2 regions of the Massilia sp. 01N410 genome follow, and region 2 is predicted to be linked to the other one. Evidence: predicted binding sites of a transcription regulator. Region 2 holds the regulator's gene; the other holds the start of a gene.
The links. Region 2 encodes HrcA, which represses chaperone genes, less so after heat shock. Its sites were predicted from a motif close to TTAGCACTCNNNNNNNNNGAGTGCTAA; they were not measured.
Positions count from the first base shown of each region.

Region 1 (7,550 bases), on a different contig from region 2:
TGATCCTGTTTTGCTACATCGGCTTCGTCATGCATTACCAGGATTACGCCTCGACCCGGTTGCGGCGCTGGCTGCGCGCCTTCGCGCCGGCGTACCAAGGATTTGCCTTGGCGGGAGCGGTTTTCGCCTTTGTTTTCGCCTGCGGCTACGACATGCCTTTCCTGTCGGGCTATACACAGGCTCTGCTTTGCGGCGGCGTTGCCCTGGCCCTGCTCAGTCTCGTCGACGGCTGGCGCAACAGTACTGGTGACATCCGCCAGCGCCACCTGTGGCTGCTTGTTGCGCTGAGCTTCGGCAGTGTTCCACCCTTGCTTACCACTGTTCCAATACTGCAAGCCATCGGCTTCGGCGCCAGTGTGCGGATCGTGACCTTCATTGCCGGCCAGTTGGCGATGTACGTGATGTTGCTCTACGCCACACTGCGACATCGCGTGTTCGATTTCGGTTACGTGATGAGCCGGCTGACGGTAAAGGGGATAAGCAGTTTCCTGCTGCTGGCGCTCTTCCTGGTGCTCCAGTCGCTGGCAGATGATATCGTTGACGCCAAATTGCTACCCGGCCGTCACCCACAGTGGTGGACAGAGATAATTGAAGCGGTGCCTGCCATTGTGGTCTACCTGGTGTTCCATCTGACGCACGAAAAGCTCAAGCAGGGCCTCGGCCACCTGCTTCTGCGGCGCTGGGAAGCCAACGAGAAGCAACTGCATGCCTATGTTGCCGGTGCCAGTCGAATCACCGAAGTGCCTAGCTTGCTGGCCTCGTTGCTGGCCGAACTCGATCGGTTCAGCGAACAGGCTGGTTCGGCGGTTTACCTGCGACGGCACGACTGCGACTTCGAATTGGCCGGTGCAACGCTGGCGGGTGTTCCGGCCAGCTATGGCGCCAACGATGAGCTGGTGGTCGCGCTGTGCGGCGACCAGGCGCCGGTAGGCAATGAGACGCTGGCGGACGTCGGCATCGACCTGGCTTTGCCGATGTGCCGGCGCGGCGTTTTGCTGGGTTTCGTCCTCATGGGGTGCAAAGCCGGCGGTGCCGGGTACCGCCGGGACGAAGTCGATGCGCTTGCCAAGGCGGTCAACCAGATCGGGTTGGACTTGCGCACGCTGTATATCGCGGAACTCGAACGCAAGGCACGCGCGCTGGAAGTGGAGAACGTGCGCCAGCGTGCTGCCTTGCTGACGATGCTGGGCCGGCGATCCGCGCATTTGCAGCACTCAGGCATGGAGGCAGCTCAATGATACTTCCTTCCTTGTCCACGACGGCCTGGAAGCGCCTGATCGCCCTGTTGGTGGCGAGCGTCGTGGTTCTGCTGTACGGTGAGATCGGCAGCGCATTCGGACCGCTGCGCAGCGGCTATCAAGGCGATATCGGTATCGAATTCGATGGCGCTGGCCACCTCGGCCCATGGGGTCACGACAAGCACCGCCTGTGTGTCCTTGAACCAGACCCGCAACAGTTGGGGAAAAACAGGTGCTCCGGACGAGAGATCGTCTTCGAACGTCCGCTCGATCGCTGGCGCAGGTTCGGCATTGGCGAACCGGTAACGCTGCGCATGTACGACGCCGGCCAGGTACGCACAGTTACGATCAGGGCGCAAGCGGTACGCGTGCCATTTGCCGACTATTTCGACTTCTTGGGACGCTTCTTGCTGAGCGTCCCCGCCCTGTTGTTCTGTCTGATGATCGGCTGGCTCAAGCCTGTGGAACGCAGCTACCGCCAGCTTGCGCTGTGTTTCCTGGTCCTGAGTCTGAACGCCTTCTACACATTCAACTACTTGTCGGGACCGTTATTTGCTGCAGGTAAGCTCATCAACATGATGAGCTATGGCTTGATCTGGTACTTCGTCGCCAGCTTCGCGTTGGCCTATCAGCCCTACGATCCAACGCCACTCCGTCGCTTGTTGCGGCGCATTTTTCCCTGGTACCGGATGCTGGCGATCGCCGGCAGCGCATACGCCTTGTGGTTTGGACTGGGGAAAGATGCGCCAGGACTGTCGCTACTGGTCCAGGCCTGCGTCGCAGGTGGTTTGGCGCTCGGCGTGGCCAGCCTGGTCGACGGCATGCGCCAATCACGCGGCAACCTGCGCATACGCCACAAGTGGCTGCTGCTGGCCTTCGCTTGCGGAGCCTTGCCTTCGGCCCTGACACAGGTGCCCATGCTGGACGCCGGTTACCGCGATGTACATTTCACCGTCATGGCCAGCTTCGGCGGTCTGCTGGTCATGTACTGCATCTTGTTCTATGCGGTTCTGCGCCATCGCGTCTTTGAATTCGACCCGCATACACTGTCAAGCCAGATAACGGTGGTAAGCGTCGCCAGTGTGCTGGTGCTTTTCCTGTTCGGTCTGGTCGACCACGAGATCGGTAAATTTCGGGGACCCGAGATGCCACTCGGGTTCATGCCCAGAGTGCTGGAGATATTGGTGATGCTGCCCGTGCTCTTCCTGCTTCACCACATTCATGACAAGGTTGAGCTATGGGTAGAACACATGTTGTTCCAGGCCGCCCATGAGCGCGACAAGGCGCTGCAGGAATTCGTGCGCCGTGCGGTTCATTTCACTTCGATCGACGCGCTGCTGGCCGCGCTGGTGACGGCCCTGGACCGTTTCAGCCGAGGCGCCGGGGCGGCGGTCTATCTGGCGCGCGATGGCGGCCTGCGGTTGGCAGTCTCTACCTTGCGACGGGCCCAGCCGGTGCTGGCACTGGACCCGATCCAGCGTGCAGCCCTCGAACGGGATCCCAACTGCAACTGCCTTGAAGGCGTTTCCGAATTGGGTGAGCTGGTTTTACCGATGTGCCACCGCGGCGCTCTGCATGGGGTGGTCGTGATGGGTCTCAAAAGCGGCAAGGATGGCTACCGGCCGAACGAGCGCAATCTGCTGGCCTATGCCGTCCAGCAGGTCGGCCTGGACCTCGATACGATGCATGTCGATGAACTGGAAGCGCACATCGACACGCTGACACGCGAAACGCAATTGCAGGAGTCGGAACTGCGATTGGTTGCCGGACGGCGCCATAGCGTGCGCCAGGCAATCGGCGCAGTTGCGGGTGGCGCATCGTTTTGATTCAGTAAAAAAAATGCCAGTGAGCTTAGCTGACTGGCATTGATCCGAAGGCGCTTTTTACTGCTGCGCCGGCAAATTACACGTAAGCCGCCAGCGCCGTTTTCATTTTCTTCAGCGCCGCCGTTTCGATCTGGCGGATGCGTTCGGCCGACACGCCGAACTCTTCGGCCAGCGTGTGCAGGGTCGCGCCCGAGCCGTCGTCGTTGGCCAGCCAGCGTGCTTCCACGATGCGGCGCGAACGCGGGTCCAGCTTGCCCAGGGCGGTTTCCAGGCCTTCCGACTGCAGGCGCACCGTGTCGTTGGCTTCCAGCACCTTGGTCGGCTCCTGCTGGTCCGAGGACAGGTAGGCGATCGGCGAGAACTTGTCGTCTTCGTCGTCGGTCGGCGCTTCCAGCGCGATGTCGCGGCCCGACAGGCGGGTTTCCATCTCGACCACTTCTTCGCGCTTGACGCCCAGCATCTGGGCCATGTCGGCCACCTGTTGCGGCGACATGGCATCCAGGCCCACTTTGTTGCTGCGCAGGTTGAAGAACAGCTTGCGCTGGGCCTTGGTCGTCGCGACCTTCACCAGGCGCCAGTTCTTCAGGATGTATTCGTGCATCTCGGCCTTGATCCAGTGCATGGCGTACGACACCAGGCGCACGCCCTGGTTCGGGTCGAAGCGCTTCACTGCCTTCATCAGGCCGATATTGCCTTCCTGGATCAGGTCGGCGTGCGGGAGACCATAGCCGAGGTAGCCGCGTGCGATCGAGACCACCAGGCGCAGGTGCGACATCACCAGCTTCTGCGCGGCGTCCAGGTCATTCTTGTCCCGCAAGCTCTTTGCCAGCGAGACCTCTTCCTCGTGGGACAGCATCGGCAGACGGTTGACGGCCGAGATATAGGCGTCGATGTTGCCGAGATTGCCAGTGAAACCCAGTCCCAGAGCACGGGTGCCAGCGGGAACCAATGCGGATTGTGCGGACATAGTCATTTTCCCTCGTAGAATAATCTGTGCTGCATCGTCAATTTGACCGCAAAATCGCCCCGAAGGCGCAAATTTTACGGTTTGTTACGGGATGCGAACGGTGTGCTCTTGAGCCACTTCCGTTGAGTACTGACGTAATATTAGCACTCTCTTGAGGTGAGTGCTAGCCGCCACCATATCCCCGACGACGTCCTTAAGTCCTGCTAAAGTATTGCTCTAAAGAATTGATTTTGTGGCTTTGGTTCAACTGTAGAGCAGGTGAGAGCGCTACGGTTGACGGAGGTCAAACGTGACGCTCTTACGATTTGAACTTGGTAGAAGACAGGTTAGGCCCCCACATGATATGGGGTCTGTGAAGTGGCGCACTTACGTTTGTAGGCGTATTCCCCGCCTCGGCCGCGGTTTTTTCTGGCGAACAGCGGCCGAGTTAGCGAAAGAATAATTAATTCAGGCGCGCCAGATGCCGCTGCACCGACAGCATCGCGCCCACCAGCCCGAGTCCGGCGCTGATGGCAAGCAAGCCTGCCAAACCCAGCGCCGACAAGGGCACGAGCTGGAATTCGGATGCGTACAGGCGGGCGAACTCGGCGATGGACGCGTTCAGCGGACGCAGGGCCAGCGCCACCGCACCCAGCGCCACCGTGCCGGCGCACAGGCCGAGCAGGGCGCCCGTGTAGTAGAAGGGGCGGTGGATGAAGTTGTCGGTCGCGCCCAGCAGCTTGGAGACGGCGATCTCGTCGCGCTGGGTCAGTACCTGCAGGCGGATGGTGTTGAACACCACCGCGATCACGACCACGCCGAGGGTGATCGCCAGCAGCAGCAGCACCAGGCGCAGCACGCCCAGCAGGGCGGCCAGGCGCTTCACCCAGGCCGAGTCGACCTGCACCGAGTCCACGCCCGGCAGCGCCTGCAGCTGATCGGCGATGCCGTCGATGCGGGCAGCGTCGGCGCTGCTGGTAAAACCTTGCAGCTTCATCACGTAGCTGTCGGGCAGGGGATTGTCGCCCAGGGTCTCGATGACGTCGGCGAGGCCGCTCTTGGCCTTCAGGTTGTCCAGCGCCTGCTCGCGCGGCGTGAAGCTGATCTTCGCGTGGCTGCCGGCCAGGATGCGCTGCAGCTGCGGCGCCAGCGCCTGCGCCTGTTCGCGGGTGGCGTCCGTCTTCATGAACAGGCTGATCTCGGGATCGACCGAGAGCTGTTCCGACATCGGGCGCACGTTGTCGAGCAGGGTCAGGCCGGCGAAGGGCAGGGTCAGCGCCAGCGACACCACCAGCACGTTGAACAGGAAGCTGCCCGGCGACTTGCGCACCTGGGCAAAAGCGGCGCCGAGGGCGAAGCGGTGTTGGCGGAACCAGATGTTCATGCCGCACCTCCCACCAGCTGGCCATGCTCGAGGCGGATCACGCGCGCGGCGGCGTCCAGGATCTGTTCGTCGTGGGTCGAGATCATGCAGGTCACGCCGACGGCATTGAAGGCGCGTAAGGCGTCGATCACGCGGTCGGCCGCGGCGCGGTCGAGGTTCGCGGTCGGCTCGTCGGCCAGGATGATCTGCGGACGGTTGACGATGGCGCGGGCGATCGCCACGCGCTGCTGCTCGCCGCCGGACAGTTCCAGCGGCATCGCCTTGGCGCGGTCGAGCAGGCCGACCTTGTCGAGCGCGGCGCGGGCGCGCTGCTCGGCCTGGGCGGTCGATGCGCCGGTGACGATCAGCGGCAGCATCGTGTTGGCGAGGATGCTGCGGTCGTTCAGCAGGCGCTGCTGCTGGAAGATCACGCCCAGGTTACGCCGCAGGAAGGGCACGCCGGCCTTTTTGAGCTTGCCGATGTCCTGGCCGTTGACGACCACGCTGCCGTTGGTCGGACGCTCGACGGCGGCGATCATCTTGAGCAGGGTCGACTTGCCGGCGCCGGACGGGCCGGCGAGGTAGACCAGTTCGCCCTTGCCGATGCTGAACGAAACATCGTTCAGGGCAAGTGCGTCGGCGGAATATTTTTTGGAGACGGACTGGAATTCGATCATCTGGCCTTACCCCAGCAGCGCCTCGGCGAACTCGTCGGCACTGAAGGGTTGCAGGTCCTCCAGCTTTTCGCCCACGCCGATGAAGTACACCGGCACCGGGCGGGTGCGCGCGATGGCGGCCAGGATGCCGCCCTTGGCCGTGCCGTCCAGCTTGGTGATCACCAGGCCGGTCAGGTTCAGGGCGTCGTCGAAGGCCTTCACCTGGGCCAGCGCGTTCTGGCCGGTGTTGCCGTCGATGACCAGCAGGACTTCGTGCGGAGCGTCTTCCATGCCCTTGCCGATCACGCGCTTGATCTTCTTGAGCTCTTCCATCAGGTGCAACTGGGTCGGCAGGCGGCCGGCGGTGTCGACCATGACCACGTCGACGCCGCGCGCGCGGCCCGACTGCACCGCGTCGAAGGCGACCGCGGCCGGGTCGCCCGAAGCTTGCGAGATCACGGTGACGTTGTTGCGCTGGCCCCAGACCATCAGTTGCTCGCGGGCAGCGGCGCGGAAGGTGTCGCCGGCGGCCAGCAGCACCGACTGTTCGAAGCGCTGCATGTGCTTGGCCAGCTTGCCGATGGTGGTGGTCTTGCCGGCGCCGTTGACGCCGGCGATCATCATCACCAGCGGCTCGTGGCGGCCGAGTTCGAGCGGCTTTTCCAGCGGACGCAGCAGGTCGACCATCAGCTCCTTCAGCGCGGCCTTGACGGCGGCGGCGTCGAGCAGCTTGTCTTCCTTGACCTTGCGGCGCAGGTTGTCCAGCAGATACTGGGTGGCGTCCATGCCGGCGTCCGACATCAGCAGGGCCGATTCCAGCTCTTCGTACAGGTCTTCGTCGATGCGCGCGCCGACGAACAGCAGGGACAGGTTGCTCGACGTCTTGGACAGGCCGGCCTTCAGGCGCGCCATCCAGGATTTCTTTTTCTCGGCCTCGTTGCCCGGACGCTCGGCGGTCTCGGGGAAGAGCTGGCCTTCGTAGCCGTTCGACATGACGGCGGCCTGCTCGGCAATCTGGGTGGCGACGGGATCGGGAACCTCGGCCTCGCGCGCGGCAGGCGCTTCCGGCTCGGACTCGGCCGCGGTCTCGGGGGCGGTCTCGGGTGCGGGAACGAAGGTGTCGTCGCTGGCGCCGAACAGGCGGCGCAGGAAGCCCGGCTGGGCGGGCGCTTCCGCAGGCGCTTCGGCGGCCGTGGACGGTTCGGCAGCAGCGGACTCGGTCTGGACAGGCGTCTCGGCTTCAGGCTTTTTCTTTTTGAAGAAACTAAACATGGATGTAGTCGGGGAGGGGAACTGCATGCATATGCCCGATAATTCCGGGCATGTCAACGATCACGGTATTCTACCAGAGCGTTGCGGCAAAGCCTCTTCCATACCGGCCGCCCGCCTAACCCGAAATACGGACGCCAGATGTGCGACGCCTCATCTATATTGTCGCTAGAATGCCGCTCATCAGTTCGTATATCAATACGTTTGCTGGAAAAACGGCGGCGAATCATATAGATTGCGAATGTCTATAAA
Region 1 covers NZ_JBFTRV010000002.1:467,900-475,449, reverse strand. Annotated here, with positions in the region: gene AC1DOP_RS04730 (hypothetical protein) at 1-1,238, shown strand, start outside; gene AC1DOP_RS04725 (hypothetical protein) at 1,235-3,064, shown strand; gene rpoH (RNA polymerase sigma factor RpoH) at 3,141-4,031, opposite strand; gene ftsX (permease-like cell division protein FtsX) at 4,474-5,394, opposite strand; gene AC1DOP_RS04710 (cell division ATP-binding protein FtsE) at 5,391-6,050, opposite strand; gene ftsY (signal recognition particle-docking protein FtsY) at 6,057-7,301, opposite strand.
Region 1: a site for HrcA is predicted at 4,172-4,198, ahead of rpoH (RNA polymerase sigma factor RpoH). Genes of this name have one in related genera too.

Region 2 (7,550 bases):
CGGCCAGTATGCCAGCAGATCGCTGACAAAGCCGTCCAGTTCGGCGGGCGTGCAGATAACGCGGGCTCAGGTGGTTTTCAGGCCCAGCACATCCTGCATGTCGTACAGACCGGTCGGCTTGTCGGCCAGGAAGCGTGCGGCGCGCAGGGCGCCCTGGGCGTAGCTGACGCGGCTGCTCGATTTGTGGCTGATCTCGATGCGCTCGCCGATGCCGGCGAACAGCACGGTGTGGTCGCCGACGATGTCGCCGCCGCGCACGGTGGCGAAGCCGATGGTCGAGGGGTCGCGTTCGCCGGTCACGCCTTCGCGGCCGTAGACGGCGCACTGTTGCAGGTCGCGGCCGAGGGCGTCGGCGATGACCTCGCCCATCTTCAGCGCGGTGCCGGACGGGGCGTCGACCTTGTGGCGGTGGTGGGCTTCGATGATCTCGATGTCATAGCCCTGCGAGAAGTTCTTCGCCGCCATTTCCAGCAGCTTCAGGGTGACGTTCACGCCGATGCTCATGTTCGGCGCGAACACGATCGCGGTCTTTTCGGCGGCGGCGCGGATCGCGGCCTTGCCGGCTTCATCGAAGCCGGTGGTGCCGATGATCAGCTTGATGCCGTGGGCGGCGCAGTATTCCAGGTGCTCCAGCGTGCCTTCCGGGCGAGTGAAGTCGATCAGGTACTGGGCGCCGGCCAGGCCTTGCTCCAGGCTTGATCGGATCGTCACGCCGGTCAGCTGGCCCGAAAAGGCGCCCGCATCCGAACCGATGAAGGGACTGCCTGCGCGATCGAGTGCACCGGCCAGGGTGGCGTCGTCGGCTGCCGCGATGGTCTCGATCAGCATGCGGCCCATGCGGCCGCTGGCGCCGGCGACGGCAATATTCAATTGCGTCATGACTCTTACTCCCCGCCGCGCTTGGCCGCGTCTTCGCGCTTGCGCTTCAGTTCGTCCAGCGATTCCTGTTCGGTCTTGGTCTCGTACTTCGAGATGCCGATCAGGCGCGAGATGTATTCACGCTCGCTCGGCAGGTTGCCGCCGTCGATCTTGGCCAGCAGGTTGTCCTTGAAGTAGACAGTGACGCGGCTGGTGGTCAGCTCGCCGTTGCCGCGCGCGAGGTAGAAGGGATAGTCCCAGCGGTCGGCGTGGAAGGCGTCCGTCAGCAACGGGGTGCCGAGGATGAACTTGACCTGGTCGCGGGTCTGCCCGACCTTCAGCTGGGTCAGCATTTCCTGGGACACGAAGTTACCCTGCTGGATGTCCGGACGATACGGCGAGAACACCCACAGGAATTTCTGCAGCTTGGTGACGGTGGTCGTCTGCGCGCCCGAATTCGCGATTGCCGCGGACTTGTCGGCATCGGCGGCGACCGCGGCCGGGGCGGTGCTCACCGGCGCTGCCGGCTTGGTCTGGTTACGCCAGGATGCGCAGCCGGAGACCGTCAGCGCCGTGACGGCAAGGCCGGCCACGAGCGCGGCCCGGGCGTGGGAACGATGGAAAACGGCATTCATGACGCGCATATCTAACCTTAAAAACGATTGAGCGAGATTCTAGAAACGCTATATCATAAAGCACTACGCCTATCTCGGCCCATCTAAGAGTAACAAAACATGAGCAACAACCCAACCGACCTGAAGGCCAGCGGCCTCAAAGCGACACTGCCGCGGCTCAAAATCCTGGAGATCTTCCAGAACAGCACGGTACGGCACCTGACGGCGGAAGACGTATACAAGACCCTGCTGAACGAGAACATGGACGTCGGCCTGGCGACGGTGTACCGCGTGCTGACCCAGTTCGAACAGGCCGGTCTCCTGAACCGCAATCACTTTGAAACCGGCAAAGCCATCTATGAGCTGAACGCCGGTTCGCACCACGACCACCTGGTCTGCCTCGACTGCGGCCACGTCGAGGAGTTCTACGACGAAGAGATCGAAAGCCGCCAGCAGAAGATCGCCCTCGAGCGCGGTTTCAAGATCGCCGAACACGCCCTCGCCATCTACGGCAACTGCCAGAAGACGGATTGCCCGCACCGGCACCGTTAAGAACCTATCCCAGTAGGCCGGAGTCGCTCCTGACGCGCCTACTGGATAGGTTCTAAGCTGCGCGTCTCCTACAGCTTGTCCTGCGCCGCGCGCCGGCTGGCCGCGGCGATGACCTTGTTCACCGCCGCGATCACCAGTTCCGGCTCTTCCTTCTGAATGTTGTGCCCGCTTTTCAGGGTCAGCACCTGGGAGCCTTCGCTGAACTGGCGCAGGAAATCGGCGTGCAGGTCGCGCTTCAGGGCGACCGCCTCCACGCTCTGCAGGAAGAATTCCGGCTTGTCGAACTGCTGCACCGAGGTCAGGACGACCACCGGCACGTCCGGCAGCTTGCCGTCCAGCGGCGGCGGCAGCGCCCCCTGGTCGAGGACCGGCTTCAGCGCGTCGTACTCCGCCCTGAACCTGGCCGGCACGAGGGCGTCGAACTGCCGGTCGTCGTCCGCCGCGCGCCTTGCATCGAGCCTGCGCAGGCCCGGATTGAAGCGTTCGTCGGCCGGGTCGACCAGCACCAGGCCGGCCACCTGGCCGGGATGACGCAGCGCGAAGGCGCGCGCCAGCAAGCCGCCGTAGGAATGGCCGACCAGGATGAAGGGCGGCTTCAGCCCCGCCGCGGCCACCAGCTGGTCGAGCTCCCGGCTGCTTTGGAGGATGCTGCGCGGTTCGGGGCGCGGGTCGGAGCTGCCATGGCCGGCGCGCGAATAGCTCATGACGTGCGCCGACTTCGACAGCTCCGGCGCCACCTTGCGCCAGGTATCCAGGCCGGTGCCGAAGCCGGATTCGAAGATGACGGTATAGCGTCCGCTGCCCTGCTCCGCCGCCTGCACCTGCCAGGCGCCCACGGCGATGCGCTCCTCCGGCGCGGAGGCGCCGGTGCGTGCGACGGCGCCGCACACCAGCACGATGGCGGCGAGAATAAGGGGACGTCTGAATCGGTTCACGGCAATTCCTTGGCGGATGGCGCGCGCGGCGCAATGAACCGACTATATCCGCCGGGGGTTCCTGCCGAAACTGTAAGAAACCTCAGGAGTGGCTGAGCGCGTTCGAGAGGAGCTTGGCCGTGATATCGACGATCGGGATCACCCGCTCATAGGCCATGCGGGTCGGGCCGATCACGCCGAGGGTGCCGACGATCTTGCCATTCACCTCGTAGGGCGCGGTGACCACGCTCATCTCGTCCATCGGCACCAGCTTGGATTCGCCGCCGATGAAGATCTGCACGCCACCGGCCTTGCTGGAGACGTCCAGCAGCTGCATCAGGCCGGTCTTCTGCTCGAACATCTCGAACATCTGGCGCAGCGAGCTCATATTCGACGAGAGGTCGGCCACCGACAGCAGGTTGCGCTCGCCCGAAATGATCATGTCGTCGGTTTCCTGCAGGGCTTCGCTGCCCGCATCCACCGCGGACTGCATCAGGCGCGCCATGTCGTCGCTCAGCTTGCGCAATTCTCCGGTCAGGCGCGCACGCACCTGGTCGAAGGACAGGCCGGCGAAATTCTGGTTCAGGTAGTTGGCCGATTGCGTCAGCTCGGAGGGGCTGTAGTCGACGTCGGTCAGCAGCAGGCGGTTCTGGACGTCGCCGCGCGGGTCGACGATCACCAGCAGGATGCGTTTTTCCGACAGGCGCAGGAATTCGATCTGCTGGAACGCCGATTCGCGCCGCGGGCTCTGCACCACGCCGGCGAACTGCGACAGCGAGGACAGCATCTGGGCCGCGTTGGCGATCACCTTCTGCGGCTGGTGCGCGGGCAGGCGCATGCCGGCTTCGACGGCGTTCTCGTCGATCTGCCGCACGGTGAGCAGGGTGTCGACGAAGATGCGGTAGCCGCGCGGCGTCGGGATCCGGCCGGCCGAGGTGTGGGGGCTGGCGACATAGCCCATCTCCTCGAGGTCGGCCATGATGTTGCGGATCGTGGCCGGCGACAGGTCGAGGCCGGAAATCTTCGACAGCGCGCGCGAGCCGACCGGCTGGCCGTCGGCGATATAGCGCTCGACCAGGGCTTTCAGCAGGGTTTGTGCACGGTTATCGAGTTGCATGGTTCACATTATGCCTGTTCGCTCGCCGCGTGTGCAGTCATGCGTGCCGTCAACCACGCTTCAGGCATGGTTGCGCTCGAGCCAGTCCAGCAGTTCGTCGACATCGCGCACGATCGCGTCCGGCTCGACGCCGTGTTCGATATGCTTGCGGCTGCCGTTGCGGTTCATCCAGACCCCGCGCAGGCCGGCGCGCTGGGCGCCCTGGACGTCGAGCAGCACGTCGTCGCCCACATAGACGGCGTCAAGCGGGGCCACGCCCAGTTCGCGGCAGCCGGCCAGGAAGATCGCCGGATCCGGCTTGGCCACGCCGAACGCGGGCGCCGATACCGACGCCCGGAAATGGTGGGCCAGGCCGATGGTCCGCAGGTCGGCATTGCCGTTCGTGATCGCGCCGAGCAGCACCTTGTTCTTCAGGCGCAGCAATCCCGGCACCACGTCGTCGTAAGGCACCACGGCATTGCGCGCGGCAAAGAACTCGGCCATCGCCAGCTCCACCTTGGCGGCGTCCTCGCCGGCCTGTTCGAAGGCGGCGAGCAGGCCGGCGCGGCGCAGCTTGCCCAGGTCGAGCTGGAACTCCGGCTTCTGCGCCAGCAGTTCCAGGCGCGCCTGGCGCAGGCTGTCGATGGTGAAGCGCTGGGCCACGCGCGGCGCGTGCTCGCGCAGCCAGGCGAACAGGATCTCTTCGGCTTGCAGGATCACCGGGGCGATCGGCCACAGCGTGTCGTCCAGGTCAAAAAGGAGGGCCTTGGGCCAGGCGCGTGGGGTCGTCGTCATGCTCGGGGGTCGGAGGGAGGGCGGGTCAAGGATAGCGAGGCCGGCCTTGAAAATCAACGGCATGCAGATGTCGTTACACCGTGATACAAAGGCAAATGAGGCTGCGGCTTGGCAAATGCTCTAAAATGTCGGGCAATATTCTACTCAGCGGTGCCGCCGGTCCTGCCGTGCGCCATCCCGTCCAACGGAGATTCTATGAAGAGTTCGATCCTGTATGCCGGCGCTGCGCTGGCATGCGCGCTTGGCCTGTCCGCCTGCGGCGGCGGCAGCGGTGACCTGCCCCTGACCGTAACCATCGCCGGCGGCGTGACCAAGGAAGGCCTGGTACTGGTCAACCAGAGCAACGGCGACGAGATCGCGGTTCCGGCCGGCGCTAGCACCGTCCAGTTCAAGAAATACCTGTCGACCGACGACGAGTTCAACATCTCGTACAAGTCCCTGCCGTCGAACGTCAGCGCTTGCACCTTCAGCAACAACAAGGCGCGCGCCAACTACTATACGGTCTACACCACGGTGCCGACGGTGTTCTGCACGATCAAGACCCATACCCTGTCGGTCACGGTGACCGGCCTGACCGGCACCGGCCTGGAACTCGTCAACGGTTCCAACCGCAAAGTGGTGACGGCGGCCGATGCAAGCCAACCGGTGCCCATCGGCGACATTCCGGAAGACGGCGCGTACGGCGTGACCATCCTGAACCAGCCGGATACGCAGACCTGCACGATCAGCGGCGGCACCGGCACCATGACCGCCACCGGCCCGGGCACCACGCCTGTGGTCACCTGCGGTCCCAAGACCCAATAATCTGGAAACTGGAGAGTAAAGTATGAAGTTCCACCTCGTGCGCCCGGCCCTGATCCTGGCTTCATCCGTGGTCCTGGCGTCCTGCGGCGGCGGCGGCAAGGAGACCTACCCGGTCAAGGTGACGGTCTCCAACGTCCAGTATCCGGGTCTGATCCTGACCACCAACGGCCAGGAACTGGCCGTTCCGGTGCCCGCCAAGGCCGGCGACACCCAGGTCCTGTATTTCGCGAACGGTCTCGACTACGGTACCTACTACAACGTGGTGCCGAAAGGCGGCACCGCCGCGCTCGGCGGCGGCTCGCAGCCGGCGCACCAGAACTGCATCAGCGGCGGCATCCCGCGCGAGTATGGGACGGCGGGCCAGAGCGCCTCGCTCGAATCGGCACGCACGCCGGCGATCGAGGTGTTCTACAACTGCTCCATCCTGTCGTACTCGCTGAGCGGCACCATCACCGGCCTGCCCTCCGCCGACGTGAGCGTGACCCTGACCAACGGCAGCAACAGCACCGTCACCATCGCCGGCAGCAGCACCGACGCGTCGGTTCCGTTCGCGTTGAGCGCAGTGCCTTATGGCACGAGCTTCGGTATCACGGTACTGACCCAGCCGACCGGCTACACCTGCACCGTGTCCAGCAACGGCACCGGCGTGATGCTGGATGCCCAGGAAAAGAACGGCGGCGTCAAGGACGTGGCTGTCACCTGCGTCAAGAACAGCTGATCGACGCCAGGAGGAGGTGGTTGCGGAGGAGATATTTTCGTTGCGAATATCAAATATTCCAAACGAAAATTGGACGAATATGCTGTAACGCAGCATACTGCTTCCTGTCTCCTCCAACTCTCCTCAGAAAAGAATTGGATTTAAGCCCGCCCTCAAAAGCGGGCTTTTTTTTCGCCTTTTTCCGGGCTGTCTCTTTCAGGAAGCAGTCTCTTGCAGGAAGCAATTAGATGGCTGCTTTCTCTGCTGCGCTCAAGCGCTTCGCCGTCACCGTCACCACTGCCATCTGCTTGCCTTCGATCGACACCTGGGCGTTGTAGCGTTCGTGCGCATTGGCGCTGGCGGCGCTGGCTGCGCTGGTGACACCGGCCAGGACGACGGCTGCCAGGAAGATCGCTTCCATGTTTTTCATGACGTTCATTTCGGTTCTCCTTCGGGTGAAGTGCGTTGCGTTTTGTCTTTCGATGGTGTCACTGTAGGCGTCCGCGCCCCCTCCTTCCAGCGGACTGCGACGAACTGCAAAAAACGCGGGATGGACGCCCAAAAACCGGGGCTATGCGTTGCGCCGGCTGCCTTTTACGCCTGAGAACGCTCAACAGCCTGCGCGCCTGTGCTCGCCATACTCGACGGCGGCACAAATGCGGAGGCGACATGAGGCGGGAAAACTTCTTGAAACTCGATCCGGGTGCGGCGGCCGGCATGGCCGGCACCGTGGCCGGCTGGAACCGGCTGGCCCTGCAGGCGATCCGCGCGGCGCAGCCCGGCCCGCCGGCAGCGGCGCGCTCGCTGGCGATCCTGCACACCTGCATGTACAACGCCTGGGCCGCCTACGACGGCGCCGCCCGCCAGACCGCGCACGGGGTAAGGGTGCGGCTACCCTGCGCCGAACGCAGCGCCGCCAGCAAGGCCTGCGCCATGAGCCATGCGGCCTGGTTCGCGCTCGGCAAGCGCTTCCCGGGCCAGCAAGCCATGTTCGACGCCTGGATGGCCGGCCTGGAACTGGATCGGGCGGCGCCCGGCGGACAGCTGAGCCCGGCCGGCATCGGCCGCATCCAGGCCGTCAGCATGCTCGACTTCTGTCACCGCGCCGGCACCCCGGCCGCCACGGCGACGCCTGCCGAACCGGCGCCCGGCCGCTGGTGCCTGGCGGCGCACCGGCTGTCCGAACGCGAGGGCCAGGACGACGACCAGGACGTGCGCCT
Region 2 covers NZ_JBFTRV010000008.1:91,426-98,975, forward strand. Annotated here, with positions in the region: gene dapB (4-hydroxy-tetrahydrodipicolinate reductase) at 67-879, opposite strand; gene AC1DOP_RS13115 (outer membrane protein assembly factor BamE) at 885-1,502, opposite strand; gene fur (ferric iron uptake transcriptional regulator) at 1,593-2,024, shown strand; gene AC1DOP_RS13125 (alpha/beta fold hydrolase) at 2,093-2,959, opposite strand; gene hrcA (heat-inducible transcriptional repressor HrcA) at 3,042-4,055, opposite strand; gene AC1DOP_RS13135 (HAD family hydrolase) at 4,116-4,829, opposite strand; gene AC1DOP_RS13140 (hypothetical protein) at 5,025-5,633, shown strand; gene AC1DOP_RS13145 (hypothetical protein) at 5,656-6,351, shown strand; gene AC1DOP_RS13150 (hypothetical protein) at 6,575-6,769, opposite strand; gene AC1DOP_RS13155 (DUF6851 domain-containing protein) at 7,018-7,550, shown strand, end outside.